DNA from 3 places in the Pseudomonas sp. GW821-FHT02C04 genome. Region 1 is predicted to be linked to each of the others. Evidence: riboswitches for the same ligand, from Rfam matches in the RefSeq annotation. Region 1 holds a riboswitch; each other region holds the start of a gene.
What was found. A riboswitch is a leader RNA that binds a small molecule or an ion and turns the genes downstream of it on or off. The one in region 1 is predicted to bind cobalamin.
Positions count from the first base shown of each region.

Region 2: another riboswitch for cobalamin. It lies ahead of AC07VV_RS05655 (CbtB domain-containing protein); the one in region 1 lies ahead of cobO (cob(I)yrinic acid a,c-diamide adenosyltransferase).
Region 3: another riboswitch for cobalamin. It lies ahead of AC07VV_RS02650 (TonB-dependent receptor plug domain-containing protein); the one in region 1 lies ahead of cobO (cob(I)yrinic acid a,c-diamide adenosyltransferase).

Region 1 covers NZ_JBWKVT010000003.1:31,860-42,461, reverse strand. Annotated here, with positions in the region: gene AC07VV_RS12110 (AI-2E family transporter) at 26-1,099, shown strand; gene hda (DnaA regulatory inactivator Hda) at 1,319-2,023, shown strand; gene AC07VV_RS12100 (C40 family peptidase) at 2,238-2,855, shown strand; gene AC07VV_RS12095 (C40 family peptidase) at 3,074-3,610, shown strand; gene AC07VV_RS12090 (PQQ-dependent sugar dehydrogenase) at 3,681-4,994, opposite strand; gene AC07VV_RS12085 (hypothetical protein) at 5,061-5,645, opposite strand; cobalamin riboswitch at 5,812-6,037, shown strand; gene cobO (cob(I)yrinic acid a,c-diamide adenosyltransferase) at 6,119-6,730, shown strand; gene AC07VV_RS12075 (cobyrinic acid a,c-diamide synthase CobB) at 6,727-8,022, shown strand; gene bluB (5,6-dimethylbenzimidazole synthase) at 8,019-8,669, shown strand; gene cbiB (adenosylcobinamide-phosphate synthase CbiB) at 8,666-9,574, shown strand; gene cobD (threonine-phosphate decarboxylase CobD) at 9,567-10,577, shown strand; gene AC07VV_RS12055 (cobyric acid synthase) at 10,574-10,602, shown strand, end outside.
Region 2 covers NZ_JBWKVT010000001.1:1,237,992-1,248,593, reverse strand. Annotated here, with positions in the region: gene AC07VV_RS05685 (fatty acid cis/trans isomerase) at 1-1,567, shown strand, start outside; gene AC07VV_RS05680 (acyltransferase family protein) at 1,627-2,628, shown strand; gene nfuA (Fe-S biogenesis protein NfuA) at 2,719-3,303, shown strand; gene cobM (precorrin-4 C(11)-methyltransferase) at 3,351-4,097, opposite strand; gene AC07VV_RS05665 (cobalamin biosynthesis protein) at 4,189-4,602, opposite strand; gene AC07VV_RS05660 (CbtA family protein) at 4,599-5,300, opposite strand; gene AC07VV_RS05655 (CbtB domain-containing protein) at 5,312-5,509, opposite strand; cobalamin riboswitch at 5,632-5,853, opposite strand; cobalamin riboswitch at 6,598-6,807, shown strand; gene cobW (cobalamin biosynthesis protein CobW) at 6,907-7,980, shown strand; gene cobN (cobaltochelatase subunit CobN) at 7,984-10,602, shown strand, end outside.
Region 3 covers NZ_JBWKVT010000001.1:593,386-603,987, forward strand. Annotated here, with positions in the region: gene AC07VV_RS02610 (hypothetical protein) at 1-137, opposite strand, end outside; gene AC07VV_RS02615 (gamma-glutamylcyclotransferase family protein) at 112-435, opposite strand; gene AC07VV_RS02620 (alpha/beta hydrolase family protein) at 501-1,538, opposite strand; gene AC07VV_RS02625 (low molecular weight protein tyrosine phosphatase family protein) at 1,671-1,997, opposite strand; gene AC07VV_RS02630 (hypothetical protein) at 1,994-2,188, opposite strand; gene AC07VV_RS02635 (DUF2059 domain-containing protein) at 2,299-2,772, opposite strand; gene AC07VV_RS02640 (ABC transporter substrate-binding protein) at 2,885-3,796, opposite strand; gene AC07VV_RS02645 ((2Fe-2S) ferredoxin domain-containing protein) at 3,793-4,152, opposite strand; gene AC07VV_RS02650 (TonB-dependent receptor plug domain-containing protein) at 4,152-6,089, opposite strand; cobalamin riboswitch at 6,182-6,387, opposite strand; gene AC07VV_RS02655 (NAD(P)/FAD-dependent oxidoreductase) at 6,462-7,535, opposite strand; gene AC07VV_RS02660 (LysR family transcriptional regulator) at 7,559-8,461, opposite strand; gene AC07VV_RS02665 (DoxX family protein) at 8,633-9,073, shown strand; gene AC07VV_RS02670 (pirin family protein) at 9,162-10,061, shown strand; gene AC07VV_RS02675 (sulfite exporter TauE/SafE family protein) at 10,086-10,602, opposite strand, start outside.

The DNA.
Region 1 (10,602 bases):
ATATATAGAAGCAATGGAGTGTTACATGGCCGATACGCGGCGTTGGTTCTGGCTCGGTGGGGTGCTCCTGCTTTGCGCGTTTGTCTGGTTGCTGCATCCGATCCTCACGCCGTTTCTGGTGGCGCTGTTGCTCGCTTATCTGTTCGACCCTTTGGTGGATCGTCTTGAGCGACTTGGCTTGTCCCGTACCTGGGGCGTGATTGCGGTGTTCGCCTTGTTCACCCTGATCGTCACCACGTTGCTTCTGGTGCTGGTGCCGATGCTCGCCAAACAGTTGCTGCGCCTTTATGAGCTGGCACCGCAGATGCTCGACTGGCTGCAGCACACGGCGCTGCCGTGGGCGCAGTCGAAGCTGGGGCTGTCCGAGGGCTTCTGGAAATTCGACAAGGTCAAGGCGGCGATCACCGAACACATGGGCCAGACCACCGACATCGTCGGTGTGGTGCTGAGTCAGGCCACGGCCTCAAGTCTGGCGCTGATCGGCTGGTTGGCGAATCTGGTGCTGATCCCGGTGGTGAGTTTCTACTTGCTGCGCGACTGGGACGTGATGATGGCCAAGATCCGCAGCCTGTTGCCGCGTGACCGCGAAGAGCGTGTAGTGGCGTTGGCCGGCGAATGTCACGAGGTGCTTGGCGCTTTCGTGCGCGGCCAGTTGCTGGTGATGCTGGCGTTGGGCGTGATCTATGCGGCGGGCCTGATGATTGTCGGTCTGGAGCTGGGCCTGTTGATCGGCCTGATTGCCGGTCTGGCGGCCATCGTGCCTTATATGGGGTTTGTGATCGGGATCGGTGCGGCGTTGATTGCCGGGCTGTTCCAGTTCGGTGGTGATCTGTATCCGATGATCGGGATCGTGGCGGTGTTCATGGTCGGTCAGGCATTGGAGGGCATGGTGCTGACGCCATTGCTGGTGGGCGATCGAATCGGCCTGCATCCGGTGGCGGTGATCTTTGCGATCCTGGCCGGCGGTGAGCTGTTCGGCTTCACCGGTGTGCTGCTGGCGTTGCCGGTGGCAGCGGTGATCATGGTGCTGGTGCGTCACGTCCATGACTTGTACAAGGACTCCGACATTTATAGCGGTGTGGATGATCCGAAGCTGTAAAGCGAGGGAGGGCCGCCCGGTGGATTGCCGGGTTGGCCCGTCTCATGCAGGCAATGCTGGCACTCGTGCGCCAAAGAAACTGTCATAAAACCAGCGTGTTAACGCAAACCTTTGATTTTGCTTGGGGTCTGTCGCATTGTGCGCTCCGCTTCACGGGTATAAACTTCGCACACTTTACACAGAGGCCACTAACGGTTCCTTGGGAACTGTTCAGTCAGCATGAAACCGATTCAGCTGCCCCTAGGTGTGCGTCTGCGTGACGACGCCACCTTCATCAACTACTACCCAGGCGCCAATGCCGCTGCACTCGGCTATGTCGAGCGTCTATGCGAAGCCGACGCCGGCTGGACCGAAAGCCTCATCTATCTGTGGGGCAAACACGGGGTAGGGCGTACGCATCTGTTGCAGGCCGCGTGCCTGCGTTTCGAACAGATGGGCGAGCCGGCGGTGTACCTGCCGCTGGCCGAGTTGATGGATCGCGGCATCGAAATCCTCGACAACCTCGAACAGTACGAACTGGTCTGTCTGGACGATTTGCAGGTGATCGCCGGCAAGCCCGACTGGGAAGAGGCGATGTTTCACCTGTTCAACCGTCTGCGCGACAGCGGTCGCCGCTTGTTGATCGCCGCTTCAACCTCGCCACGTGAATTGCCGGTAAAACTGGCGGACTTGAAATCGCGCCTGACCCTCGCGCTGATTTTTCAGATGCGTCCTCTCTCCGATGAAGACAAATTGCGTGCCCTGCAATTGCGTGCATCCCGTCGCGGTCTGCATCTGACCGATGAAGTCGGGCATTTTATTTTGACTCGCGGGACCCGCAGCATGAGCGCGCTTTTTGACCTGCTCGAGCAGCTCGATCAGGCCTCTTTGCAGGCTCAGCGCAAGCTGACCATTCCCTTCCTGAAAGAAACCCTGGGCTGGTAAAACCGGGGCTTTCAGCGGGTTTCGGCATATTTCAGGCGCCAGAAAATCCGCTTTCCTGTGCACTGCACAGGCCGCGTCTCGATTCAAATAGGCTTAAGCGCTTAGATGTAAACGAGAAACCGAGAAGTCACAAAAAGATCGATTGAATTTGCAAATGAGGCTGATAGCGGGCATAGTCTCGGCTTCTTTACAACTATCAGCCACGGTCGTGCCCATGCTAAAGCGCTTCGCACCCCTCGTGCCTCTCGCACTCGTCACCCTGTTGTTCGGTTGCGCTGCTCATTCACCTGTTAATCAAGAGCAGCAACAGGCTAAAAATTCTGCCACCGCCCAGTCTTCCGTTATTTACCAGGAAGAGCTGGACACCGAGAAAGAACTCGCCGCTTTCAACGGCAAGAAGCCTTATCAGCTTCCGGTTCTGGCAGACAGTATTCTTGAACGCGGCATGTCCCTGATCGGTACCCGTTACCGTTTCGGCGGTACCTCTGAAGCCGGGTTCGATTGCAGCGGTTTCATCGGCTATCTGTTCCGCGAAGAAGCCGGCATGAACCTGCCGCGCTCCACCCGCGAAATGATCAACGTGGATGCTCCGCTGGTATCGCGCAGCAACCTTGAGCCGGGTGATCTGCTGTTCTTCGCCACCAATGGTCGTCGCGGTCGTGTAAGCCACGCCGGGATCTACCTGGGCGACAACCAGTTCATCCACTCCAGCAGTCGTCGCAGTGGCGGTGTCCGCATCGACAGCCTGGGTGACAGCTACTGGAGCAAGACCTTCATCGAAGCCAAACGCGCTTTGGCGAACGCTCCAACCGTGGTTACCGCTCGCAAGTAATCACGCCTTGGTCGCCACGCTCGTGGCGACAAGCGGTCCTTCAGGGGCAATAGACTTAAACTTTACAAGGTGAAGTTAAAGTCTTACTTGAAGTTTGCCGCGTAGCCGCTAGAATCCTGATCTATATTGATGGCAAACCGCCTGCGTCCCAACGCAGGCGGTTTTGTTTTCTGTCGAATCGGCAGTAAAAGCCGCAGCCAGATCAGGATGTTCTGCTTATGACGATGCCGGCCCGCCTCGCCCTGATGTTCTTCGCAGCGCTGCTCAGCGCTTGCGCCAGTCGCACTCCGCCGCCAGCCCCCGTGGTTCGCGCGCCGATTGTGTTCGGATCCTCCCAGGCCTTTTCTCCTGCTGCCGAAGACGTGCTGTTCCGCGCGCTCGGGCTGGTGGGCACGCCTTATCGCTGGGGCGGCAACACGCCGGACTCGGGCTTTGATTGCAGTGGCCTGATCGGTTTTGTCTACCGCGATGCCGCCGGCATCAGCCTGCCGCGTTCGACGCGCGAGTTGATCGTCATGCAGGCGCCGAATGTCGGCAAGGAAGGGTTGCAGACCGGCGACCTGATCTTCTTCGCCACCAATGGCGGCTCTCAGGTCAGCCATGCGGGGATTTACGTCGGGGAAGGGCGCTTCGTTCACGCACCGGCCACCGGTGGCACGGTGAAGCTGGACAGCCTGTCGAAGGCGTATTGGCAGAAGGCCTACCTGAGTGCCAAGCGTGTTCTGCAGCCGGAGCATCTGGCGCATAACCCGTAGTCATCCGAAACAATAAAAAACCTGTGGGAGCACATTGGCTCCCACAGGTTTTTTTTGTTTCAGGGTCGGGCTACTTGGCCGCTGACACTCGCCATACCTTGTTCCCCACATCATCTGCCACCAGCAACCCACCTTGCGGGTCGATCACCACGCCGACCGGGCGACCCAAGGCGTTTTCATCTTTATCGAGGAAGCCAGTCAGCACATCCACCGGCGTTCCGCTCGGCTTGCCGGCAGCAAACGGGACGAAGATCACCTTGTAGCCACTGTGCGGCTTGCGATTCCACGAGCCGTGCTGGCCGATGAATGCACCTTCCTTGAATTGCGCTGGCAGCGCGTTGCCCTCGGCGAACGTCAGCCCCAGTGAGGCAGTGTGAGGTCCGACGGCGTAGTCCGGAGCGATGGCCTTGGCCACCATCTCCGGGTTCTGCGGTTCGACGCGCACATCGACATGCTGGCCGTAATAGCTGAACGGCCAGCCATAGAAGCCGCCGTCCTTGACCGAGGTGATGAAGTCCGGCACCAGGTCGCTGCCGATCTCGTCCCGTTCGTTCACCGCTGTCCACAGCGCGCCGCTTTTGGGTTCCCAGGCCAGACCGTTGGGATTGCGAATGCCCGAGGCGAAAATCCGATGGTCGCCGGTCGCGCGGTCCACTTCCCAGATTGCCGCCCGACCTTCTTCCTGATCCAGGCCGTTCTCGCCGACGTTACTGTTCGAGCCGACGGTGACGTACAGCTTGCTGCCGTCCTTGCTGGCGATGACGTTCTTGGTCCAGTGATGGTTGAGCGGGCCACCCGGCAGATCCACGACCTTGATCGGCTGGTTCTTGATCTCGGTTGCGCCGGGTTCGTAGTGAAAACGCAGCAAACGGTCGGTGTCGGCGACGTACAGATCGTTGCCGACCAGGGTCATACCGAACGGAGAATTCAGATTTTGTAGAAATACCGTGCGGGTTTCGGCCACGCCATCGTGATCAGCGTCGCGCAACAGGGTGATGCGATTCGGGCTGGGAACCCCGGCGCCGGCGCGACCCATGACTTTTTTCATCACCCAGCCACGTATGCCTTTGCCGTCGTCCGGTTTTGGCGGGGCATTGGTTTCTGCCACCAGGACATCGCCGTTGGGCAGTACGTAGAGCCAGCGCGGGTGATCGAGATTCTCGGCAAACGCCGCCACTTGAGTGCCCGTCGCTGGCGTCGGTTTTGCGCCGGCCGGCCAGCCGATCGCCGGGGCGATGTTCACCGTCGGGATCAGGGTCTTGTTCGGCTCGGGCAGTTTGGGGGACGGGCCGGTGCCGTCCGAGACTTGCAGGCTGGAGGATTCACCACAGGCGGTGAGCCCTCCGGCGAGTGCGATGACGAAAACGAGGTGGGGCTTGCGCATTACTGATCTTCCCTATGAATGCATTCCTAATCATAGAGAAGTGCGCGAGCCCGATGGTTCCACCCCTCAGCCGCGAGCTTCCTTGAACAGCACGGCAATGCCGGGGTGGTAGTTGCCGGCCTCGCTGCGCAATTTGCGATAGGCGTAGGGGAAATACCAGGCGACGGCGCAGGTGTGTTCCTTTTGCAGGTCGTCGACCATGTCCTGCAGTTCCTCGGGGCTGGCGCTGTGCTGGGCTTTCTGTGGGGCGACGAACAGGCAGCCGAGCTTGAGATCGCTGGCGTAGCTGATGCGCTTGGCGTCGCTGGTGATATCGGCCAGGGCCTGGGTCAGATTCAGGCTGTTGACGCGCGGCCAGCGTTGCGTCGCCTGGATGTACGCGCGATCTTCGGCGCCGGCCAGGAACAGGTCGGCGCGGGCGTTGCGTTCGCCTTCCTCGTTCTGCTTGCGGGTGGCGGTATCGCGCAGGGTGACCAGTTCGGCCATCCACGCGGCGGCGGACAATAGGCCGAGGTTGGCTTTTTCGTCATGCCAGTACGGCGTGTCGTTGTCGCCGCGCACGGCGTTGTAGCGGTCGATACAGTCAAACCAGCGTTCCAGCACCGGGCGCAGGAATTCCAGCCGCGGATTGCTGATGATCATGCCTTGCATGGTGCTCTCCCTTGTTATTGTGATGTGCTCTCTGCAGTCAAAAAACATGGCTCTTTGATATCACTGCTGACAGTGTGGCACAAGATTGGCGTCAGATAATTGATCGACGGCAGTTATTCGCTTTCAGGGGGCCTCTTCATTTGACGCTCCCCCCCCAACCCTCTAACCTTCGCGGCTTGTTTCAGGTGCTCTGTGACCGCTGTCGACAGAGTGAAACAGGGAAGCCGGTGAGGCGGGTCTTCAAGCGAAGAATCCTCACGATCCCGGCGCTGCCCCCGCAACGGTAAATGAGTAAAAGCTGCGTCCGATGCCACTGCTGCAAAGCGGGAAGGCGCGCAGCCAGGCCAAGGCCGCTCATGAGCCCGGAGACCGGCCTGATCCATCCAGCGGCATCACGGTGGGCGATGCCAGGCTTGTTGCCTTCTATTCTTGTGCCTGCCCGCCGTTATCCAGCCTCAACGGAGAGCTCCCCCATGACTGATTCCCCCGAACGCGACGAGCGCCATCTGGCGCGCATGCAGCGCAAAAAAGCCGTGATCGACGAGCGCATCGCCAATTCGCCAGACGAATGCGGCCTGGTGCTGGTGCTGACCGGCAATGGCAAAGGCAAAAGCAGCTCGGCGTTCGGCATGCTCGCCCGCGCCATGGGCCACGGCATGCAGTGCGGCGTGGTGCAGTTCATCAAGGGCCGCAACAGCACCGGGGAGGAGCTGTTCTTCCGCCGCTTCCCCGAGCAGGTACGTTTTCATGTGATGGGCGAAGGTTTCACCTGGGAAACCCAGGACCGCCAGCGCGACATCGCCGCTGCCGAGGCTGCCTGGGAAGTCTCCCGTGAGCTGCTGCGTGATCCGTCGATCGGCCTGGTGGTGCTCGATGAGCTGAACATCGCCCTCAAGCACGGTTACCTCGATCTGGATCAGGTGCTCAGCGATCTGCAGGCCCGTCCGCCGATGCAGCATGTGATCGTCACCGGCCGCGCTGCCAAGCCGGAAATGATCGAGATGGGCGACACCGTCACCGAAATGGGCATGATCAAACACGCCTTCCAGGCCGGTATCAAAGCGCAGAAAGGCGTCGAACTTTGAATCAACCACGTCACTGCCCGGCGGTACTGATCGCCGCGCCGGCCTCCGGCCAGGGCAAGACCACCGTCACCGCCGCGCTGGCCCGTCTGCACCGCAATCAGGGGCGCAAGGTCCGCGTGTTCAAGTGCGGCCCGGACTTTCTTGACCCGATGATCCTAGAGCGCGCCAGCGGTGCGCCGGTCTATCAACTGGATATGTGGATGGTCGGCGAGCAGGAAAGTCGTCGACTGCTGTGGGAAGCCGCCGCTGAAGCCGATCTGATCCTGATCGAAGGCGTGATGGGCTTGTTCGACGGCACGCCGTCGAGCGCCGATCTGGCGCGGCATTTCGGCGTGCCGGTACTCGGCGTGATCGATGGCACGGCCATGGCTCAGACGTTTGGTGCGCTGGCCCTGGGTCTGGCGCGCTATCAGCCGGACCTGCCGTTTGCCGGCGTGCTGGCCAACCGCGTCGGCACGGTACGCCATGCGCAATTGCTGGAAGGCAGTCTCACCGAAGGCCTGCGCTGGTACGGCGCGTTGTCCCGGGAAACCGGGATCGAACTGCCAAGCCGCCATCTCGGTCTGGTGCAGGCCAGCGAACTCAATGATCTCGACGTGCGCCTCGACGCCGCCGCCGAAGCGCTGGCCAGCACCTGCGAGGTAGCGCTGCCACCGGCCGTCGAATTCGCCGCGCCTGAAATCGTGAAGACCGAAAGACTGCTCGAAGGCGTGCGAATTGCCGTCGCCCGGGACGAGGCGTTTGCCTTCACCTATGGCGCCAGTCTTGATCTGTTGCGGGCGATGGGCGCGGAGTTGAGCTTCTTCTCGCCGATCCGCGATACGCAATTGCCCGAGGCCGACAGCTTGTACCTGCCCGGCGGTTATCCGGAATTGCATCACGTTGCCTTGTCGCAGAACGCCTCCATGCTCGACGCGATCCGCGCGCATCACGCCGCCGGCAAACCGTTGCTCGCCGAATGTGGTGGCATGTTGTATTTGCTCGATTCGTTGACCGATGTCGAAGGCACCCGCGCCGGACTGGTCGGTTTGCTCAAGGGTGATGCGGTGATGCAGAAGCGTCTGGCAGCGCTGGCCCTGCAATCCGTCGAACTGCCGGAAGGCTTGCTGCGCGGCCACACTTATCACCATTCCCTGACCACCACCGAACTGACCCCCATCGCCCGCGGCCACAGCCCCAATGGCGGGCGTGGCGCCGAAGCGGTGTATCGGGAAGGGCGGATGACTGCCTCGTACGTGCATTTTTACTTCCCGTCGAATCCGTCGGCGATTGCCACACTGTTGGTACCATGACCGACAACGCCTTCACTGAAACCGAGCGCGAAGCGGTCTATCGCGCCATCGCCGAACGTCGCGACATGCGCCACTTCAGCGGCGGCACGGTCGAGCCTGAATTGCTTCGCCGATTGCTTGAAGCCGCACATCAGGCACCGAGCGTCGGCCTGATGCAGCCGTGGCGCTTCATCCGCATCAGCGACCGCGCGCTGCGTGGCCAGATCCAGAACCTTGTTGAAGAAGAGCGCGTACGCACCGCCGAAGCCCTCGGCGAGCGCAGCGACGAGTTCATGAAGCTCAAGGTCGAAGGCATCAATGACTGTGCCGAAGTGTTGGTCGCAGCCTTGATGGACGATCGCGAGCGACACATTTTCGGCCGTCGCACGCTGCCGGAAATGGACATGGCCTCATTGTCTTGCGCGATCCAGAACCTGTGGCTGGCGGCGCGCGCCGAAGGCCTGGGCATGGGCTGGGTGTCGCTGTTCGAACCGCAGGCGCTGGCCGATCTGCTGAAACTGCCGGCCGGGGCCAAGCCGCTGGCGGTTCTTTGTCTGGGGCCGGTCAAGGAATTCTATCCGGCGCCGATGCTGGTACTCGAAGGGTGGGCGCAGGCGCGTCCGCTCAATGAGCTGCTGTATGAAAATTTCTGGGGAGTGAGTCAATGAGTGTGGCGTTGTTGAGTGTCGCCGCGGTTGCGCTGGACGCGCTGCTGGGTGAACCGAAACGCTGGCATCCGCTGGTGGCGTTCGGCAATTTCGCCGGGCGCATCGAGCAACGTTTCAATAGCGGCGGTCGCGGCTGGCGCAGCCATGGCGTCACCGCGTGGGTGATTGCAGTGCTGCCGCTGACCCTGCTCGCCACGGCATTGTCCTGGGCGCCGTATGTAGGCTGGGTGGTCGAGATTCTCGCGCTGTATTGCGCCCTCGGCATGCGCAGCCTCGGCGAGCACGTCGAGCCGGTGGCCAAGGCCCTGCGCAGCGATGATCTGGAAGAGGCGCGCAAGCGCGTGGGGTATCTGGTCAGCCGTCAGACCAGCGAACTGGACAGCACCGCTGTCGCCCGCGCCGCCACTGAATCGGTGCTGGAGAACGGCAGCGATGCAGTGTTCGCCGCACTGTTCTGGTTTGCCGTGGCCGGTGCGCCGGGCGTGGTGCTCTATCGCCTGAGCAACACGCTCGACGCGATGTGGGGCTATCGCAACGAGCGTTTCGAGCGTTTCGGCTGGGCGGCGGCGAAGATCGACGACGTCCTCAACTACATTCCTGCGCGGCTGGTGGCGTTGACCTACGCGCTGCTGGGCAAGACCCGACTCGCACTGAAATGCTGGAGAACGCAGGCGCCGAAATGGGACAGCCCGAACGCAGGTCCAGTGATGGCCGCCGGCGCAGGTGCGCTGGGTGTCGAGTTGGGCGGGCCGGCGATCTATCACGGCGAGCTGCACGAGCGTCCGCAACTGGGCGAAGGCACGCCAGCCGACGCCGATTCCATCGATCGTGGCTGGCAATTGGTCCAGCGCGGGGTATGGTTATGGCTGCTGATTCTCTGCGTGGGGGCTGAATTCTATGCTTGAGCACGGTGGCCGGCTGCGCAGGGCGGCGCTCGAATACGGCATCGCGGAAGAAGACTGGCTCGACCTGTCCACCGGCCTGGCGCCGTGGCCGTTTCCGGTTCCGGACATTCCGCTGCGGGCCTGGGCGCGTTTGCCGGAAACCGATGACGGTCTGGAGCAGGCGGCGTGCGACTACTACGGCGCCGCGCAAGTGCTGCCGGTGGCCGGTTCGCAGATGGCCATTCAGTTGCTGCCGCGATTGCGTCGCGCTGGCAAGGTCGGCGTGTTGTCGCCGTGTTATGCCGAGCATGCCGAAGCCTGGCGGCGCAGTGGTTACATCGTGCGCGAGGTGCTGGAGCAGGAAGTCGATTTCTTCCTCGACAGCCTCGACGTGCTGGTGGTGGTCAATCCGAACAATCCCACGGGCCTGAGCCTGACCCCGGCGCGCTTGCTCGACTGGCATGCGCGGCTGGCCCAGCGCGGTGGCTGGCTGGTGGTCGACGAAGCGTTCATGGACAACACGCCGCAGTTGAGCCTGGCTCCGCATGCGCATCAGGTCGGACTGATCGTGTTGCGTTCGTTCGGCAAGTTTTTCGGCCTGGCCGGTGTGCGGCTGGGATTCGTGCTCGCCGAACGCAAACTGCTCAGGTTGCTGGCCGAACAGGTCGGCCCTTGGGCCGTCAGCGGGCCGACTCGCGTGCTGGGTCAAGCCTGCCTGCAAGACACCGAAGGTCATACCCGCCAGCGGATTCGCAGCGACGAGGTCAGTGAACGGCTGGCTGCTCTGCTCGAACGTTACGGCTTCAAACCTCAGGGTGGTTGTGCGCTGTTTCAGTGGCTGATCACTGAGCACGCCGCCGCGATGCACGAATTCATGGCCCGCCGCGGCATTCTCCTGCGCCTCTTCGTGCACAACAGCAGTCTGCGTTTCGGCCTGCCCGCCAACGCCGCCGATGAAGCGCGCCTTGAGCAAGCCCTGCAAGCCTTCGCCCTGGACCGCTCTATGGAAAACCAACCAGCATGACCACATTAATGGTGCAGGGCACCAC
Region 2 (10,602 bases), on a different contig from region 1:
GCATTTCTTCCAGTGGGTGCGTTCGCGCACGCCGACCGGCCAGCCGATCGACCTGATTGCCACCCGTCGCCCGAACGATGATCCGGGCACCCAGGTGTATTACCGCCTGTGGCCGGTGCAGGGCGTGATCGTGCACAAGACCCACATCACCTATCCGCTGAGCGCGGCGAAGATGGCGCGGGTCAAAAGCCTGTTCTATAACGGCAACTGGCAGGTGCATGCGCTGCCGGGTTACGGGCCGCAGAGCCGCGCGAACCCGTTTGCGACCTTCGAAGCGATTCCGGCGCAGGCGCGTTATCAGTTCATGCTCGATAACGCCGAATACTTCGTGCGTACCTTCATTCGCGGTCCCGTGTGCCGTGGCCAGATCGCAACCGACGTGATCCGCGACAACTTCTGGGCGCTGTTCCAGGCGCCGGAACATGACCTGTACATCACCGATCCGAACTATCGCGGCCAGGCCACGCCGTTGCTGGCCATGCCGGGGCAGAACGACGACGTCGGCAGCGTCCTGAGCCTGTGGCACGACTATCGCAACAAGCGAAACCAGTACGAAGCCTTGCGCCGTGACAGCTACGCCGACCAACCGGCGCCGAGCTGGTCGACCCTGTGGGCGGGCAACGACAATGCGCTGTTGAGCATCTTCCGCCACTTCGACAGCGCTTCGGTGACCAAAGGCCTGATCGGCGAGGTGCCGCAGACCATGTGGCTGTTCGACTATCCGCTGCTGGAACGCACCTACTACCAGTTGGCGGTGAATTTCGATGTGTTCGGTAACGTCTCCCATCAGGCGCAGACCCGGTTGTATTTCGACTTGATCCGCAATGGCGCCGAGCAGAACTTTCTGCGTCTGATGCCGGCCGATTCCCGCGAGGATTACCTCGACGATTGGTATCAGAGCAGCGGCCAGTTCAAGATGTGGTTGGACTATGAGTCCATCGACGACGACAAGCCAACGGCACTGAAACTCGACGGTAAAGACCCGAAACATGACTTCGCCATGCAGTTGCTCGCCCGTTACGGCGACCTCAACGCACGGCCCGATCCGATCAACCGCTGCGTGGATGCCTACTGCTCGCGGCCGAACATCGACCCGGCGCTGCAAAACGCCGAACAGGCCCTGAGCCGTCTGACGGCGCGTCCTGCGGCGGGGCTGAAAGTGATCGATCAGTTGCCGGAAGCGACCATGCTGCGCATCGAAACCCGCAGCGGCAAGCGCGAGGTCTACAGCCTGTTGCGCAACCGCGCCCACAGCAACGTAGCGTTCCTGCTCGGTGAGTCACTGCGCTATCAGCCGGGCCTCGACACCCTGACCATTTATCCGGGTGTGCTGAGCAGCTACCCGAACTTCATGTTCAACATCCCGGCGGATCAGGTGCCGGCGTTTGTCGATGCCATGGAAAGCGCGAAGGATGCGCCGCAGTTCGAGAAAATCGTCGAACGTTGGGGCATTCGCCGCAGCCATCCGCAGTTTTGGTTCTACTTCCACGATCTGAGCCAGTACATCCATGAAACCGACCCGGTGGAAGAGGGCGTGCTGGATATGAACCGGTACGAGAATCTTTGATCGTTTGAACGATGGCCGCTGTCCCAATTCTGTGTAGCACGGGATCGGGAGCGCCATCGATGTTGATTTCAGTGCAGGCCCTGCGAGCGCTCGCTGCGTGGGCGGTGGTCTGCCATCACTTCATGCAGATTTTCTTCGATTTCAAGGCGCGCGGGCCGATAGGGCAACTGTTCATCGACAAGGGCGCGGTGGGCGTCGATATCTTTTTCGTGATCAGCGGGCTGGTGATTTTCCTGTCCACCGAAGGCAAGGCGCTGCTGCCGGCGCGGTTTCTGCTGTATCGATTGTTTCGCATCCTGCCGGCCTATTGGCTGTACACGCTGTTGATGGCATTGCTGGTGGTGTTCGCCCGGCCGTTGCTGCCGGATCAGGTGCTCGATTGGCCTCATCTATTGCTGTCGTTGCTGTTCATTCCCAGCGAAAATCCTGGCGGCTATGGGTTCTATCCAACGCTGAACGTTGGCTGGACCCTCAACTACGAGATGCTGTTTTACCTGTTGTTTGCATGGACTTTGTTGTTCCGCCTGCGCATGCGGTTATTGGTGGTCGCAGCACTGCTGTTTGCCGTGTCTCAGGCGTGGACCGGGTTTGGCTGGGTCAGTGAGTTCTACCGTTCGGATATCGTTTACGAGTTTCTGCTCGGGATTGGCATCGGCATGCTGTATCACCGTGGCTGGATCAGCCAGGGTTGCTGGCTGCCGCTGATGGCCATCGGCGCGGCGCTACTGGCGATCTATCACTTGCCACCATCGCCCCGATTACTGAACTGGGGCGTTCCGAGCGCGTTGCTGGTCATGGCGTGTATGGCGCTGGAGCGCTATGTCGAGCGCAATCAGGTGCTCAAGTTGCTGGGTGACTGTTCCTACTCGGTTTATCTGATGCACGTTCTGGTGTTGTCCGCCGGCGGGTTTCTGGCCCGGCGCTACGCAATCAACCCGTATCTGATGTTTGTCCTGTGCGCGGTGGCGATCGGCGTGGGTTCGTGGCTGAGTTACGAATGGGTGGAGAGGCGCAGTTATCAATGGCTTAGGGCGCGAATCGACGGCAAACTCGCGGATTAGGCGATTGCGAACTATTCCTACGTAAATACTGGGACTTTGTGCCGCGCGCCGATTGGCGTAAACTCCGCTTCAAGCCTGCGAGGAGTTTCCATGACCGCTATTACCATTACCGACGCCGCCCATGATTACCTGGCCGATCTGCTGTCCAAGCAGAACACCCCGGGTATCGGCATCCGCGTCTTCATCACCCAGCCTGGCACCCAGTACGCCGAAACCTGCATTGCCTATTGCAAGCCGGGCGAAGAGAAACCTGAAGACACTGCGCTGGGGCTGAAAAGCTTCACTGCCTACATCGACTCGTTCAGCGAAGCGTTCCTCGACGATGCTGTCGTCGACTACGCCACCGACCGCATGGGCGGCCAACTGACCATCAAGGCGCCGAACGCCAAAGTACCGATGGTCAACGCCGACAGCCCGGTCAATGAGCGCATCAACTATTACCTGCAGACCGAAATCAACCCGGGGCTGGCTAGCCACGGCGGTCAGGTCAGTCTGATCGATGTCGTTGAAGACGGCATTGCCGTGCTGCAGTTCGGCGGCGGTTGCCAGGGCTGCGGCCAGGCGGACGTCACCCTGAAGGAAGGTATCGAGCGCACCTTGCTCGAGCGCATTCCGGAGCTCAAGGGCGTTCGTGACGTGACCGACCACACGCAGAAAGAAAACGCCTACTACTAAGGCGTTCGCTGCGGCATAAAAAACGGCGCCCCGTGAGCGCCGTTTTTTTATGGTCGATACAAGTGCGCATGCCCCGCGCGATACAGCGACGACTCACTGAAGTGATCGCTGCCCAACACCCGCCCGACCAGAATCAGTGCCGTACGCCGAAATCCCTTGGCGGCCACCTTCGCGGCAATATCCTCCAGCGTCCCCACCACCCAGTCCTGATCCGGCCACGTCGCCCGGTGGATCACCGCGATCGGGCAGTCCGCGCCGTAATGCGGCAGCAGCTCGACGAGGATTTTCTCCAGATGATTGACCCCCAGATGAATCGCCATGGTCGCCCCGTGCTGTGCCAGATTGCCCAGTTCCTCGCCGGCGGGCATCGCGGTCTTGTCCGCATAGCGGGTCAGGATCACGCTTTGCGAGATGTCCGGCAGGGTCAGTTCTGCGCCCAGTAGCGCGGCGCATGCGGCGGTGGCAGTTACACCGGGGATGATCTCGAACGGGATATCCAGCTCGCGCAGATAACGGATTTGCTCACCGATGGCGCCATACAGGGTCGGATCACCCGAATGCACGCGCGCCACGTCCTGGCCTTTGGCGTGGGCAGTCTTGATCAGATCGATGATCTGTTCCAGATGCAGTTCGGCGCTGTTGACCACGGTTTCAGCCGAATGACCGTCCAGCACCGCCGCTGGCACCAGCGAACCTGCATAGATGATCACCGGGCAGCTGCGGATCAGCCGCTGGCCTTTGACAGTGATCAATTCCGGGTCGCCGGGGCCGGCGCCGATGAAGTAAACGGTCATCGTTGGATCCTGTGAAAGTAGGGCAGGTCGAGGCTTCAAGAGCACTTCAGATGAAGAATGCTCATGATCGAAAGCGGGGATTATCGGGAATTTACGCCGCGCCGGCCAATGCCAGGGTTGCCTGGGCGTATTTTTGTCTGGAAATCAGCAGTTTTGCCGGGGCCTGGATCAGTTGTTCGGCGAGCGCCAGCGCGGCACTTTCCGCTACGCCATAGCAACCGGTGCGTTCGAAGGCGATCTGTGAATGATGACTCAAACGTTGCTGATAACTGGCCAGTTCTTCGCTGCTGAAATACAGCAACGGCAGCGCCAGTTGGGCGGCGAGTTCCTGCAAACCGGGTTCATCGCGCTTGAGGTCGATGCTGGCGAGCGCCTTGACCTTCTCGAGGTCAATTCGATGCGCCTGCAAGGCCTGGTCAAGCAATGCGCGCAGCGTGCTGGCCGGGCAGCCGCGCTGGCAGCCCAGGCCGACCACGAAGGTCGGCGCTGCGCTGTCATCGGTCATGCGTGGTACTGACCTTCGCTTTTGCGGCGGAACAACCAGGCGCTGATCAGGCCCAGGGCCAGCCAGAACGCCACGTTGGTCAGCTGCGAAGCGATTTTGAACTGAGCTTCCAGTGCTTCCGGAGCGAGCATCGAGTGCACTTCCGGTTGCGGGGCGCCGATCACGTGCGGAACAGCGAGGATCGCCACGCCGAGGATCTTCAGCAGCCAGTTGCCACCGAACGCGATCAACGCCAGGCCGACAGCGGTCGACGCGGCAGTGCCGATCCACCACATCTGACGCGACGCCAGGTCTGCGGCAGCGGTGCCCGGCAGCTCAGGCGGCAGACCCAGTGTCGGGGCGAGCACGAAAGTCGCGTAACCCGCCAGACCCCAGAGCAGGCCTTGCGAGGTCTTGGTCGGTGCACGCAGGGTGTACAGACCGGCCAGCATCAGGGCAAAACCCACGGCCACGACCAGATTGCCGCCGGTTGTAGAAACCACGCGCTGCCAGCCGTTTTCCGGCTCCCAGGCTTCGGCATCGTGGGTGTGGGCGGCGGTGCCGGCGGCGTGTTCGTGAACGGCGGCAACCGGCTCGGCTTTCTCGAAGGTCTCTGCCTGAAGAATCAGCGGCGACACCCAGAAGCTTTGCAGCAACGTCAGGAGCAGGGCGGCCAGAAGGCCGGTGAAACCTGCGGTCTGCGCAATACGCTTGATCATGTCGTCAGGTCTCAGTGGCACGGGAACGCGGCGCTGTGGCGGGTATCGTGAGCGGCGTTGTGAACCGCTTCGATGTGCGAGAAACCGGCGAAGTAGACCAGGCTGGCACCCAGGATCGACGCGAAGATCGCAGCGGTCAGGCGTTGGCTCAGGGTGGTGGTGCTGGAGATTTTGTCCGTGTTGCTGCCGGTGCTGCTGATGATCGACATGGCGCTTCCCTCTGGAGTGTCAGCGGGTGAACGGTGCGCATGAAAACCCCTGCGAGTCGGGCACGCAGAGGTTCGAACAGCGCCCGCCCACCGCGGGTTTGTTATGTTCAGTGACGCAAGATGCGCACTGTGTGTTGCGGGCCGGTCTCCGGGCTCACGAGGGGTTGGCGTCAGGCCGACCTGCAAGCGTCACCTTCCCATGCCCTTGGGCACAGTGGATCTGACGCTTCGCTCGCTTACCGTTGCGGGGGCAGCACCGGACTGACATGGCTTTAGAGTAAAGCACATGATTCACCGGTTTCCCGTTTCACCCTGTGAAGGGCACCCGTAACAAGTTGTGTAGGAGACCATGGGTTGGGGAATTTAGTCAATTTTGTGGGCATATCCGTTTTTGTGGGCATATCCGTTGCTGCGGTTATGGCCACTTAGGGTTCCGCCCTTACGGCGGGTCACTTTTTCCAAACGCCGAAAAAGTAACCAAAAAGGCTTTACCCTGACGTTCGGCCCCTCGCTGAGGCTCGGGGTTCCTTCGCTCCGGGATTGATCCGGGGGCATCGCCTACGGTTTGCTTCGCTGCACCTCCTCTCGATGTGTTTGGCTTCGCCAAACGGTCGCTGCGCTCCCACCCCCGGATCAATCCCTCCACTCAGCCTGCCGACGGGCCTTGAGATCAAAAGCTTTACTCGAGCTAACGCTCATCGTGGTGAGTGGTGAGTGGTGAGGGGGCTCTTGATCGGGCTTTGCTCTGGCTTTGGCTTTTGATTTTTTGCCCCTTCGGCAGGCCGAGCGGAGGTGTTCATCAGGGGGTAGGCGCGCAGCGCCGTGCGGCGAAGCCGCATACATCGAGAGGAGGTGCAGCGAAGCAAACCGTAGGCGATGCCCCCTGATGGACACCGTAGCGAGGGAACACTGAGCCTCAGCGAAGTGCCGTACGCCGGGGCCAAGACTTTTTGGTTACTTTTGAGGCGTTTGTCAAAAGTGACCCGCCGTAAGGGCGGAACCCTAGGAAGCCGTTACCGCAGCAACGGATATGCTCACAAATCCAAAAATCAAAAAACAACGGCCATTGACCCATCCCAATACCCTGCGTAGCCTTGCGCTTTCGAGGTTCTTCGGCCCACGCCGAAGCTAAGAAGGGAACGCGGTCCAAGCCGCGGCTGCCCCCGCAACTGTGAACGGTGCTGTTCGCTGCCACGCCACTGCCAACTCAATCCAGAGCCAGCGGGAAGGCGCAGCGAATACCGGGCCAAGGCCCGAACACCGTCAGCCAGGAGACCTGCCTCGTCACAGATTCTCACTTTCAACCGGGCGGGGTGATCCGGTGGCGAACTCTCCAGGCACGCACCCGCGTTGCCGGTCTCGTCCCGTATGCCCGCCACCTTGCCAAAGGGCATCCGATGAAAACACTGGCCAAACTCCCCGTCACCATCGTCACCGGTTTCCTCGGCTCGGGTAAAACCACCTTGCTGCGGCACATGCTCGACAACGCTCAGGGTCGCCGCATCGCGGTGATCGTCAACGAGTTTGGCGAGCTGGGCATCGACGGTGAAATCCTCAAGCAGTGCACCATCGGCTGCACCGAAGAAGAAGCCACCGGTCGCGTCTACGAACTGGCCAACGGCTGCCTGTGCTGCACCGTTCAGGAAGAGTTCTTCCCGGTGATGCGCGAACTGGTGGCCCGTCGCGGTGACCTCGACCACATCCTCATCGAAACTTCGGGCCTGGCTCTGCCAAAACCGCTGGTGCAAGCCTTCCAGTGGCCGGAAATCCGTAGTGCCTGCACCGTTGACGCGGTGATCACCGTGGTCGACAGCCCGGCCGTGGCCGCCGGCACCTTCGCCGCGTTCCCGGATCAGGTCGATGCCCAGCGCAAGCTCGATCCGAACCTGGACCACGAATCGCCACTGCACGAGCTGTTCGCCGACCAACTGGCCAGCGCCGACCTGGTGATCCTCAACAAGGCCGACCAGACCAGCCCTGAAGACCTCGCTCGCGTGCGTCTGGAAGTCGCCGAGGAGCTGCCGCCAGCGGTGAAAATCATCGAAGCCAGCAACGGTCGCCTGCCGCTGGACGTGCTGATCGGCCTCGGTGCCGGTTCCGAAGAGCACATCGACAGCCGTCACAGCCATCACGATCACCACCACGGTGAAGGCGATGACGATCACGACGACCACGATCACGATGCTTTCGACTCAATCTCCATCGAACTGCCGCAAGCTGACGAAAGCCTGCTGCTCGACGCGCTGACGCAACTGGTGGTTCAGCACGGCATCCTACGGGTCAAAGGCTTCGCGGCGATCCCGAACAAGCCGATGCGCTTGCTGATCCAGGGCGTGGGCACGCGTTTCGACAAGCATTTCGACCGTCAATGGGGCGCCGATGAGGCACGTGTGACGCGTCTGGTGTTGATCGGCCAGGAACTGGACGCCGCCCAGCTCGAAGCGCAACTGCGCACCGCGCTCAGCGTTTAAGCCATGCACCTGCTCAGGACCCAGCCCGGCGGTTTCGTGTCGGATGACAACATTGCCGACCTTGGACAAACCCCCGCCGAGCTGGTGATCCTGTGCAGCGGCGACTCCAGCCTTGCGCTGCTCGCCGAAGCCGCGCAGCAGCTGCCCGAAGATTACCCGAGCGTGCGGCTGGCCAACCCGATGCAGGTGCAGAACCATGCGTCGGTCGACCTGTACGTCGATGAAGTGCTGCGTCACGCCAAGGTCATTCTGATCTCGCTGCACGGCGGCATCGCTTATTGGCGGTATGGCGTCGAGCGATTGGTCGAGTTGTCCGAGCGTGGTGTGCAGGTGATTCTGGTGCCGGGCGATGACCGTCCCGACCCGGAGCTCAGCGACTTGAGCACCGTGGGTGCCGAGGATCGTGACCGGCTCTGGCAGTTTCTTCGTCAGGGCGGCATGGGCAATGCGCTGGACTTCTTCCGCTGTCTGGCCAATCGCTGGCTGGCGCGGGATTACGTGTGGGGCGAGCCGCAAACGCTGCCGCGCACGGCGATTTACCACCCAAATAAAAACACCGCCGCACTGAGCGACTGGCAAGCCGATTGGCGGCCCGGTCAACCGGTGGCGGCGGTGTTGTTTTACCGCTCGCATTTGCAGGCGGCAAACACGGCGTTTATCGACGTGTTCTGCCAACGGCTGCAGGCTGCCGGACTCAATCCGCTGCCGATTGCCGTGGCCAGTTTGAAAGAGCCCGGCTGCCTGTCGGTGGTCGAGGACTGGCTGGATGAGGTCGAGGCTGGGGTGACTCTGAACACCACCGGTTTCGCCCAGTCCAGCCCGGAAGCGCCGCATCTGCGGCCATTCCGTCGCAACATTCCGGTGATCCAGGCGATCTGCGCCCAGGACAACGAGCCAGGTTGGCGTGACAGCGAGCAAGGCCTCGGCCCTCGGGATCTGGCGATGCACATCGCCTTGCCGGAGCTCGACGGCCGGATTATCAGTCGGCCGATCAGCTTCAAGGACCTGGCCTGGCGCAGTGAGCGCAGTCAGTCCGATGTCGTGTGTTATCGGGCGCAGCCTGAACGCATGGATTTCGTCGCAGAACTGGCGCGACGCTGGGTCGATCTGGCGCGGGTGCCGAACGCTGAAAAGCGCATCGCCCTGATCCTCGCCAACTACCCGACCCGTGACGGGCGCATCGGCAACGGCGTCGGTCTCGACACACCGGCCGCCGCGCTGAATATCCTGCGGGCGTTGCAGGCCGAGGGTTATCCGCTGCCGTCCGAACTGCCGGACAGCGGCACGGAACTGATCCGGCAACTGCTCGGCGGTGTCAGCAACGACCTCGACACCCTCGACCAGCGCCCGTGCCAGCAAAGTCTGGCGATGAACGACTACCTGACGATGTTCAACGCACTGCCCGAAGCCAATCGCGTGGCGGTGCTGGAACGTTGGGGTTCGCCGCAAAACGATCCGATGTGCCGTGACGGGCGGATGATGATCGCCGGCCTGCGGTTTGGCCTGACCTTTATCGGTATTCAGCCGGCGCGGGGATATCAGGTCGACCCGAGCGCGGTGTATCACGATCCGGATCTGGTGCCGCCGCACGCGTATCTCGCGTTCTATTTCTGGCTGCGCCAGACCTACGGCGCTCACTGCGTGATCCATGTCGGCAAGCACGGCAACCTCGAATGGCTGCCGGGCAAAGGCGTGGGCCTGTCGGAGAACTGCTGGCCGGACGCGCTGCTCGGGCCGCTGCCGAATATCTATCCGTTCATCGTCAACGACCCGGGCGAGGGCGCCCAGGCCAAGCGTCGCACTCAAGCCGTGATCATCGACCACTTGATGCCGCCGCTGACCCGCGCCGAAACCTACGGTCCGTTGCGCAATCTCGAATTGTTGGCCGACGAGTATTACGAAGCGCAGTTGCTCGATCCGCGCCGCGCCCGGGAATTGCAACGCGACATTCTGCAACTGGTGCGGGACACGCAGATCGATCGCGAACTGCAACTCGACGAAGCCCTCGACAGCGACGCTGACGCGGCGATCTGGCTGCCGCGTCTGGACACTTATCTGTGTGATCTGAAGGAATCGCAGATCCGCGATGGCCTGCACATCTTCGGTGAGTCACCGACCGGGCGTTTGCGCATTGATACCTTGCTGGCGCTACTGCGCATTCCTCGGGGCGACGGCAAAGGCGCTCAATCGAGTTTGTTGCGGGCGCTGGCCAAGGCGTTTCAACTGGGTTTCGATCCACTGGATTGCGCACTGGCTGATCCCTGGACCGGCCAGCGTCCAATGGAGCTGCAATCGCTGAGTGATGAAGTCTGGCGTACGGCGGGGGATACCCGAGAGCGTCTGGAGTTGTTCGCGGGGCAGTTGATCGAGCAGTCACTGGCGGGTGATGTGGCGCAGTTGGACGCTTCTGGCTGGTCGGATGTGCAGGCGATCATCAGCGCCCTGCGCGAAGTGATTGCCCCACGCCTCGACGCCTGCGGCCCGGCCGAAATGCACGGTCTGCTCGACGCTCTGAGCGGTCGCTTCGTCCCGGCCGGCCCGAGCGGCGCACCGAGTCGCGGTCGTCTCGATGTGTTGCCCACCGGGCGCAACTTCTATTCGGTGGACGTGCGCAACCTGCCG
Region 3 (10,602 bases), on a different contig from region 1:
GCAGGCTTCGCCAATGCTTTTTCCCACCACTCGGACGCGCCCCAGATCCCGACACACAACAATAGCCCGGCAAGGACGATCTTCAGCCGTCGAGAAAGGGGCGAACGCCGATCATCGGAGCGCGTAAACAAAGGCATCCATTGCCGTCCCGTCATCCAGGGTCACCTTGGTCAAAACCCGCTGATACTCAGCCCCTTCAAACTCATCGAGTGCCGGCCAATGCAGGTGGAAGTTTTCGGACGAAAAAACATAGCCTTCGATGACATCCCCATCCTCGGCAATCACCAGGCCGGGAAAACCCATCTCCGCACCCCAACCGGCGTTCGCCAGGCGCCCCTTAAGCGAGGCCGCCTGCCACGTGCCGCCGATGTTCAGCATCACATGTTCATTCGGCCGGCCGGGGCCCAGGGTTCCATAAACGAAGAGACGTTCCACGATTGCTCCTTTCGGTCAAAAGGGAGGAATCCTGACGTAAGGCCGAGGCCCAGGCAACACCGTGATCAGTTCTGAGTCGACCGGGTCAGGAAACCGTCGATCAATGCCACAACCTGTTGCTGGATCACCTCACGCGAACGGCCGCCACCATCCCCGCAAATGATGCCATCGCCTGGCGAGTCTTCTTCAAGCAACTCCACGGCGCCGGGCTTGCACGATGCCATGAAGCTGAAATGGCTGGCGTCGCTGATCTCGACATACTGCGACGATGCCGAAGGCAGCCGCTTGGCGAGACTTGCCGACTCCAATTGGGCGGGCAGGTCTTCAGACGGCACACCAGCGCCAATCACCAGTGTCGGAACCGGCAACGCGGCGAGGCTTGCGTCGGTCATGCCGCGTGACAGGCCCAGGTCCAGTGAAACGATCGCGCTGACGCGTTTGTCGCTCAAGTCCGCGCCCATCCGGCTCTTTGATTCTGGCGTGTCGGCGACGTTGATCGTCTTGTAGACCGAGCAACTGGCCAGTTTTTGATGGGCTGCGCAGTCCTTCGCAAAGCGCTCGGGATCGAACCGTGAACCGGCGATTTCGAGGGCGGTCCAGCCGCCAAGTGAGTGGCCGGCTACCGCAATTCGACGCATCGAAACGGCACCCGTCTGCTCGGGTCGAGCGGTGACCGCATCGATGACGCGGCTGATGTCGGCAGGTCGTTGCCACAACTGTGCAGCGGCTTGAGGACTGCGATCATGCGTCGTGGTGCCGGGATGGTTGACCGCCGCGACGATGTAACCCTGACGGGCCAGAGCGGTAGCCAGCCACGCCTGGTTGCTCCAGTTCCCTCGGTAACCATGCGAGAGCACCAGTAACGGATGCTCACCGGCAGTCGGCGGTGCATCGCGCACGGCGGATGTCCCGACGAACACAATATCGTCGGCAATCAACTGCGGGGTGGCGGTGGTCTTGGCGGGATACCAGACGACCATCTCCAGCGGACGGTCGCTGTGCGCATCCGGCAGTGTGGCGGTCCGGAAACCAATGGGGTTTTCGTCAGCGTGTGCGTTGGCCGAAAGGCAGATCAGAAGCAGGAGGCCGAAAGCGTTTTTCATTGTTTTTATCTTCCTTGATCAAAGTGAGCAAACGGAACGTTCGCCCAGACGTTCTACTCGACTATGAGATAACCCCGTTCAAACATGAAGGGAATTCCGTTTCATTTGTTTCATTGCCTGGCGACAGAGAGGTCAGTCAGCGAAGTAGGGTTTTACCGTTTCTTCAAGCCGTTCCACCAGCTCAGGATCCATGTAGTGATAGTCATCCGGAATATCCAGCGAGTGAATCCGCTTGTGCTCCAGCAACCGGGCGTATTCGGCCCGCAGACGATTCAGGTGTTTGGTTTCCATCACAAAAATGAAATCGGCCCAGCGAATATCCGCTGGGCCGACGGTTTTGCGTGCATTGGGACTGGTGCCCGCTGAACGGACATTGAAGCCGGGACGACGGCGCCAGACTGCTTCCGCTGTCGGGCTGCGCCATTGGTTACGACTGCAAATGAACAGTAGGTTCGTCACTCTTGATCCAACAATTGGCGGGTGGAGCGAATGGGATAGCTCATGCCGAGTTGGCGAGCCCTGACCAGTTTGGTGGATCGGATGTACATCAACTTCCAGTTCTTTTCCGGCTTGAAAGTTGGCGGACGAACCGCTTTATCACTGCCGTGTTTACGGGCCTGGGTACGTCTCCAGGCGCGGGTTCTGTTCATGGTCTGTCCTCGTGAATACCGGGTTCAGCAGCCGCGGTAATACGAGTTGGCCGTATGGTAAGCGTGAATCGGGAGTACCGAAAGCTGTACGATCCCCTTTTTATACGAATCTAGTTCACATAAGGCTCATTCAGCTTATCCAGCGCCTCGACGATTGCGGTCGTTTGGGCTTTTGCTGCATCGTCCATGACCTGATCAACCACGGCCTGAACTTCCACCACTCTGTCTAACAGTGCGCGACCTTCCTTGGTGCTGGAAAGAATGCTTTCGGTTTCCTCGAGACTCTTGTTGTTGGCACGAATCATCACTTCGAGTTCTTCTTCGTTGAAATGGTCGGCGTAGACATCAATGATCTGGTTTTTGGTCGCTTCCCTATCCAGGTTTTTTGTCACGACTTCGCGAATGGTGTCGGTCGGCAGTGCCCAGTAGTGTGAGTTGAAGAATTCCAACAACACGTTCAGGCGGGACTCGAAGTCGTCGTAGCGAGTGGATTCGACCAGTTCCCGCGCTTTGTCCTTGCTGCCACCGCAAGCAGTCAGAACCACGGCAAGTAACACAGCGAACGATATTGTTCTCAAACCCATGAGCGTCTTTCCTTGATCAATCTGCAGGTATGGATTGGGTGGCATGATTCAGATGCCAGGGGCCAGTGGCCCGGGATTCTATCGGGTCTTCAGAGATTTCTCGCGGTGATGTTCAAGGTAAGGCCCTGAGCCGTTCTGCCAACTCCGACGCCACCCGACCACTGCCCACCGTCGGCAACAGATGCGTGAAGGGAATATCGATCATCCGGTTCTGGCGTACGGCCCGCAAGGTCGACAGCACCGGATCCTGCATCAGCAACTGACGCTTGCGACTGGCCGGCGACCATTGCGCGTCGGCCAGCAGGACCACGTCCGGGTCACTGGTGAGCAGGGTTTCGCGGCTGACGGTCACCCGGTATTGATTGATGTCGGCGAACAGGTTTCGAGCCCCGGCTGCTGCCAGCAGTGTGGTGACGAAACCGCGCCGGCCTTCACTGTCGAGACCGTTGACCTCGCTGTCGAGATAGAACACTGACAGCGGCCTGCCCGGGCGGGTTAAAGCCTTGGCCTTTTCCAGATCGGCATCCATCGCATCGCTCAGTTCCCGAGCGCGCTGTTGTCGGTGCAGCAAGGCGCCGAGGGTCGAGAGGTCGTTGCGGATGTGTTCGAAGTAATCCAGTGAATGTCCGTTGCAGGCCGATTCCAGCAAATACGAAGCCACGCCGTTGCGCCCCAGCCCGCTGCGTGACGTCACGCCGTTGCCAAACGCCGTGGCGAAGCCGCCGACCACGAGATCCGGTTTCTGCGCGTACAGCACTTCGCTCGACGGATAGCGGGGGGAGATCACTGGCACGCCGAAATATTCGGTCTGAGGCGTACCGGTGTCATCCAGATAGGCAACGCCTGCCAGCGTCGGGCCCGCGCCCAACGCCAACACAAGATCGGCCGCATGCTGATTTAGAGCGACAATCCGTGACGGTGGCGTTGCCGGCAGGTGCCAGGTCTCGCCACAATTGCGGTAGTCATCTGCCAGAACCGGAGAAGCGCAGAGCAGGGCGCCCGCCAGAAAACACAGCGTTCTCACGAGCGCTCCTTGATCAACAGATCCTCGACCACTTCGCCGCCCACCAGGTGCACTTCGACCAGCCGCTGCGCATCCGCGTGGCTGCGTACGCCATACCAGCAGGTCTCCGGATACACCGTCATGACCGGCCCCAGGTTGCACGGGAACTGACAGTGCGTGCGGGTCAGCAAAACCCCGCCCGGTGTCTCGATGCGGTCATGCGCCAGCAAGTGTCGACGCAGGGTTTTCCATATCTGCAAGGCGCCGCGCTGGGTGCAGCGCGGGCCGGTGCAGAGGAAGACGTGGCGGGCATGGGCGGGAACATGCGACCAGTCCGGGTGCGTGTCGACGCCGTCGATGGTTTTGATTTCAGCCATCAGAAACGGTACGTGTAGCGCACTTCGGAGGTGAACGGCCGTCCGAGGTTGTCGACGTTGTTCGAACGGCTGGTGACGTAATCGCGGTCGAACAGGTTTTCCACCAGCAGGCTCAGTCGGTGCTGGTGCGCGCCGTCCAGGTAGCGATAAGCATCGGCGTCCACCACGGCGTAATGGCCGTACTCGACCTGTTTCGAGCTGATCACATCGCGAATGTAGCGGATTGCACCCCCGGCGCCCCACATCCGGTCAACCGACTCATAACCGACGCGTGATCGGGCGAAGAAGCTCGGAACGTCGTTGAGCGTGACGCCTGCGCGCGATTCGGTGAGGTTGCGGGTCATGTCCGCCTGCAGGCTCCATTGCTCGTTGAGCGCCAGTTTGGCGTCCGCCTCGAAACCGCGCATCTGGATCTGTCCCTGGCCGTTGACCCACTGGATGTCGTCGAGGGTAATCAGGTCGTCGATCTTGCGTTTGAACAGGGTGACGCTGGCGCTGAACTCGCGATCGAGCAGCAAGCCTTTGTAGTCGAGGCCGAGTTCGGCGTTGCGACTTTTCTCTGGTTTCAGGTTGCGGTTGCCCAACTCGTCGCCCGGTTCGTTGACGAATAGTTGCTCGGCGTTCGGCAGTTTGTAGGCCGTGCCGTACTGGCCGCGCAGTGCCCAGTGTTCATTGAGGTCATACAGCGAAGTGAGCATGCCGACCGTGGCACTGTCGCCGCCGCCCATGGCTTCGTGACGAATACCGATGCTCGGGTGCCAGTCGGGCAGGGCGTCGATCTGCGGGCGCAACTGGGTGTACAGCGCGTGGGCTTCAGCCTTGTCATTGTCGATGATCAGCACATCGTCCTGGCCCTTGAACCATTGGTTGTCTGTACCGAACACCAGCACATGGCCGCCGGGCAATTCAGCCTTGCCTTCGGCCTGCACACCCCAGTCGGTGAAGCCCCAGTAGTCGTTGTGATTGATGGTTCTGGTGCCGCCATTGGCGGTGTTGTTGATGCGCGTGTAGCGGGTGTCCCAGTCGTTGATGTGGCCTTTGACGAAATAGCTCAGGCGCTCGTTGAGGGGCTGTTCGAAGGTCGCCGTGGCGATCTGCTGGACGCGGTCGTTGGTGGTCTTGTGGTTGTCGACCGGCCGGGCGAAGTCGAGGTTGGCGTCGGCGTATTGGTAGAACAATTCCATCCGCGCATCGTCGCCAAAGGACTGAATCGCCTTGCCGCCGAAGGTGGTGACTTCGTAGGCGCGCTTCTTGTTGCTGTCGTTCTTGATGTCGCGATTGCGAAACGGCTGATAGCCATCCGAAACGTTATGACTGACGTAGGCCAGCAAGCCCAGGTCGCCGAAACCGTTGGTGAAGATGTTCTCGACTCGCGCATCCTCGGTGGTGCCGCCGAAGGTATCCACGCCCATGTTCACTTCGCCGGAGGCTTTGCGGCTCTGCGGGCTGCGAGTCACGATGTTGATCACGCCGGACACGGCCTGCGTGCCGAACAGCAGGCTCTGCCCACCTTTGAGCACTTCGATGCGTTCGATGGCGTTGGCCGGCAGGGTGTCCAGATACAGGCCGCCGTACAGGCGATTGTTCAGACGCACGCCGTCGAGCAGGATCAGCGTGTCATCGTTGCGCCCGCCCAGCAGGGAATAGGTGCCGTAGTCGAACGGGCCGTTTTTCGGCGCGACGTACAGGCCGGGAATGAACATCTGCATCACGCGGCTGACATCGGCGCTGGGGCCGGCGCGCTCGATCTGCTCGCGGGTGACGATCTCGACCTTGCTGCCGAACTGTGCCATGTCGGCCACGGTCGTGGACTCCACGGACGGCGCGGACACGATTTGCTGAGTGAGTTCGAGCGGCGCGTCGTCCGCCAGCAACAGGGGGCTGAACAGACAGCCGAGCAACAGGGATGGAGCCGGAGTGTTGAAAGGTCGAATCATTGTCTTCTCGAAAGGATCTTCGCAGAAGAGCATGCAGGAGAAGGCATCGCGCACACGCCGACACCGGCCCATGCCCGCCCACCGCAGGATTTTGCCAAACAGAATTTCAGGCCGGTCTCCGGGCTCGCGCGTATGGACGCCTTCACCTTCCCATGGCCGTCTGGCCACAGTGGTGTGTCGAAAGCATCACGCGCCTACCGTTGCGGGGGCAGCACCGGACTTGTTCGAAAGGAACGTACCGGTTTCCCGTTTCACCCCATGCACGGCGGCATGGGACACCTGAAACAGGGCGGCATCTGAACATTCGGATGACCGCTCGTCAACATGGGCTGCGGATTGCCGTTGCTGATTTCTCGACAACCGCCAGTGTTCTCACGTCTGAAAAAATCGACCGGGACGGCACGCGCTCAACGCGGAGAAGTCCTCTCCTTCGATAATTTCTTCACTGGCCAGACGACCCACAATTGCCGCCAACGTCACGCCGGGATGCATCGTGCAGACGTAGATGTGATTGGCTCCGGGGAGATAGCCGATCACGGGTATGCCGTCCGCAGCAATGGGTCTGAGCCCGACACAGGACGATTCCGGTTCGATGGAAATGATCCCGCTCAATTCGTCCCGGATGGCGGCTGCGGTTCGTAGCGCTATCGCTTCAGGGCGGTTTTCCTGGGCGTCGTCCAGATAATCCTCCGCCGCCAGCAACGTCCCCTCCGAGCCTTGTCTCACTTCCATTTCAGGACTGGAAATCAGCGTGTTCACCCGATCGGGTTGCATCCGGTAGCGGATGAAAATGGCGGGAGAGGCCGCGATTGGAAGGGACAGGTTCAGAACCTGCGTCAGCTGCGTGATACCGGTCCCGGCGGCCAATACAACCACGTCGCTGTCGATGATGCCCTTTGCGGTTTTGATGCCTGTCACCTTGGCATTGCGGGTAGTGAAACCGAGCACCCGGGTTTGCGTAAGCACTTTTGCGCCAAGTGTCCGGGCACCTGCAATCAACGCGTGGGTGACTTGTACGGCGTCCAGCGCACCGGCTTCGGTATCGTAAAAAGCGCTCTGCGGGGGATGCCTGAGATTGGGCTCAAGTTCGAGAATTTGCTGACGAGACAACCGCGTTGTGGAGGGGCGGGGATTGGCGGCTGGCGACTCGGTTTCCGACCCCGCGCCGTATGAAAGGGAACCGGTCCATCGAATCTCCAGTCCGGGCAACTGTGCTTCGAGTCGACGGTATTCCTGAATGGCCGCCCCACGAATTTGCGCGACAGGATCAGGCCCGTTGTGCGAGGTGTTGATCCATGCAAACGAGCGCCCGGTCACGCCGCTTGCGATATCTCCAGCTTCGACCACGGTCACCTCCGCGCCCTTGCAGGCCAGGTGATACGCGACAGAGGCGCCGACGATGCCGGCACCTACGACCACGACACGTTTGACAGTCCTTGTTGCCATTTCAATCTCCATTTTTTATCTGGCTACGCGGTGACCTGTTGCATGAAGCGCTCGATCAACCACCGCGCCGCCGGCCCCGGTGGCACATCGGTGCGATAGATGGCGTCGAAGGTGTATTGCCCGCTGGCGTACTCCGACAAATTCAGTTGTACCAGTCGGCCGCTGTCCAGATCCTCCTGAATCATCGGCTTCGGCATGTTCCCCCAGCCGATGCCCTCGCGCAGCAACATGTGTTTGGCGCCCAGGTCCGCCAGGCGCCAGGTGCGGTTGCTCAGCACGGCGAACTCCTTGTCCTGGGTCAGTCGCGAGCGGTCGGACAGCACCAGTTGCGTGTGCTCGCGCCCGGCACCCGGAACGTTGGTTTCGCCTGAGGCCAGCGGATGATTCGGCGCCGCCACCGGAATCAGCTCGACGCTGCCGATGCCTATTCTTTCGATGCCGTTGATGCCGTCGTTCATCGGCCCGCTGACGCCGACCACCGCGCCGCGATTGATCACCCGTTCGGTCACGGCGCCGAGTGCTTCCATGTGCAGGTGCAAGGCGACGGTGGGGAATTCTTCCCGAAAGGATTTCAGCGCATCCACCACGCGCTCGGCAGGCAGCATCACGTCGAGCACCACATGCACTTCGGCTTCCAGCCCCTGCAACAGGCCTTTGACCTTGGCCCGCAAGCCGTGCACACCGTTGGCGATGGTCCGGGCTTCGGCCAGCACGGTGCGGCCGGCGTCGGTGAGTTGAGGTTTGCGGGTGGTTTCGCGATCGAACAAGGTGACGCCCAATTGCATCTCAAGGTTGGCGATCGAGTAGCTGATCACCGACGTCGCCCGGTGAAGCTTGCGCGCAGCGGCTGCAAAACTGCCGACTTCGACGACAGTCAGGAATACGCGCAGTTGATCGAGTGTCGGTGTGCCTGGATCGGAGATCATGCCTGTGTCCTTGAGTCGCCATGGGCGCGTTACCGTGGAATATGCAGCTTACCTATTTTATCGAACGTAATGATCTAAATTAGTCGGCTATTCAGATGAGCTGCCGAGGCGCAACATTTCTTCATCCGGACGGTTCAAGTCGAACCGGACCCCATTGAAGGAAATACTCCCATGGCTACTTCTGCAAACATCGCTCAAACACAGGCTTCTGAACAGAACGCTTCCGACACCAAACAAGCTTCGGCTGCCTTGATCGGCCGCGTATTGCTCAGCGTGATATTCATCCTCTCCGGTTTTTCCAAACTGGCCGCTCCGGCCATGATGATCGGCTACATCGGCTCGGTGGGCCTGCCGCTTCCACAAGTGGCGCTGGCAGTGGCGATCATCGTTGAAGTCGGTGGTGGCCTGGCGTTGATCGCCGGATACCGCACCCGCACCGTCGCCGCTGTGCTGGCTGCGTTCAGCGTGTTCACCGCACTGGCCTTCCACAGTGCACTGGCTGACCAGAACCAGTTCATCCACTTCTTCAAGAATATCGCCATGGCCGGTGGCCTGTTGCAGGTCGTGGCCTTCGGTGCCGGCCGCTTCAGCCTCGACGCTCGTCGCGGTTGAGACCCGAGCGCGGTGAAGGACAGGTTCCTTCACCGCGCTTCAGCTTTTTTTTGTTGGCAGCATCCCGCGACAGAACCGAGTAATCATCATGACCGTTCAGCAGCAACTTTCTGGCTATACCCGTGAGACCCATACCCTCCGAGCAATCCGTTATCGCACCAGCGGCAGTGGGCATGGCGCGATCGTGCGACTGATGAGCCCTTCGGATCTGGGCCAACTGATCAAGCCGTTTGTGTTCCTCGATCTGTTTGAAGGCGAGGCTTCGTTCATTCACCACATGCCCATGCACCCGCATTCGGGGATCGCCACCGTGACGGTGATTACCGAGGGCAACCTGCGGTTTGAGGACGCCGAGTCGGGCAAGGGCATGATCGATTACGGTGGTGTCGAGTGGATGCGGGCGGGCGGCGGTGTCTGGCACGGCAAGGAAATGTCGGTGGGTACTTCGGAGCGGGTTCAGGGCTTTCAACTGTGGGTGGCGCTGCCTCCAGAGCTGGAAAACGCCAGTGTCGATAGCCAATACCTTGAGTCCGGCGCTATGCCTGAAGTGGGGCCGGCGCGGGTGATTCTCGGCTTGCACCAAGGTGTCCAGAGCCCGGTTCGGGCACCTGCGGGAATGAATTACTTGTTGGTCACGCTGGGCGCCGGGGAATCCTGGACGTACACCCCACCCGAAGGTCACGAGTTGTTATGGCTGAGTGTCAGCCGTGGATTGCTGGCGGCGCCCGATCTGGTCAGCGCGGGTGAAATGGCGGTCTTCGAACCTGGCAACGGAGCCGTGACGCTAAAGGCCATGCGCGAAGGCACGGTGTTCGTGATCGGCTCGGCGCAACCACATTCCTATGACCTGGCGCTGGGAAACTACTCCGTGCACACGAACCCGCAAGCCTTGCGAGAGGGTGAAGCGAAGATTGCGGAAATCGGTGGGCGGTTGCGTGAGTATCTCAAACAGTCGGACGGGTCGGCTGCCGTGCCGGTGTTCAAGTAAGTCGGGTCTGGCCTGTGAGTTCACTCAGGCCATGTATCCCTCGACACCGTCCCACAACAGTTTCAGCGCCGTGACTACCAGCAAGCCATAACAGGCGCGGTACATCTGGCGCTGATCCAGTCTGGCGTGCAGCCGCCAGCCCAGCCAGACCCCGCTGGGTACGGCGAGCAGGCTGACGAACATCAGCGTCAGGACGTTGCCGCTGGGTTTGGCCAGTAGCAGCCAGGGTACGGCTTTAAGCAGATTGCCCACCGTGAAAAACAGGCTGGTGGTTCCGGCATACATCTGTTTGCTCAGGCCCAGCGGCAACAGATAGATCGCCAGTGGCGGCCCGCCGGAATGCGCGACCATGGTCGTGATGCCCGATGTAAGGCCGGCGGCCACCGCTTTGGGCGATGAGCGCGGCTTCACGCGGACTTCTCCGCCCGCCTTGAACCACAAACCGACAAACAACAGGGTGACCGCCGCCATCACAATGGCGATGGCGCGATGGTCAAGTACCCGAAAAAGCAAATAGCCAATACCGATACCGACGACCAGC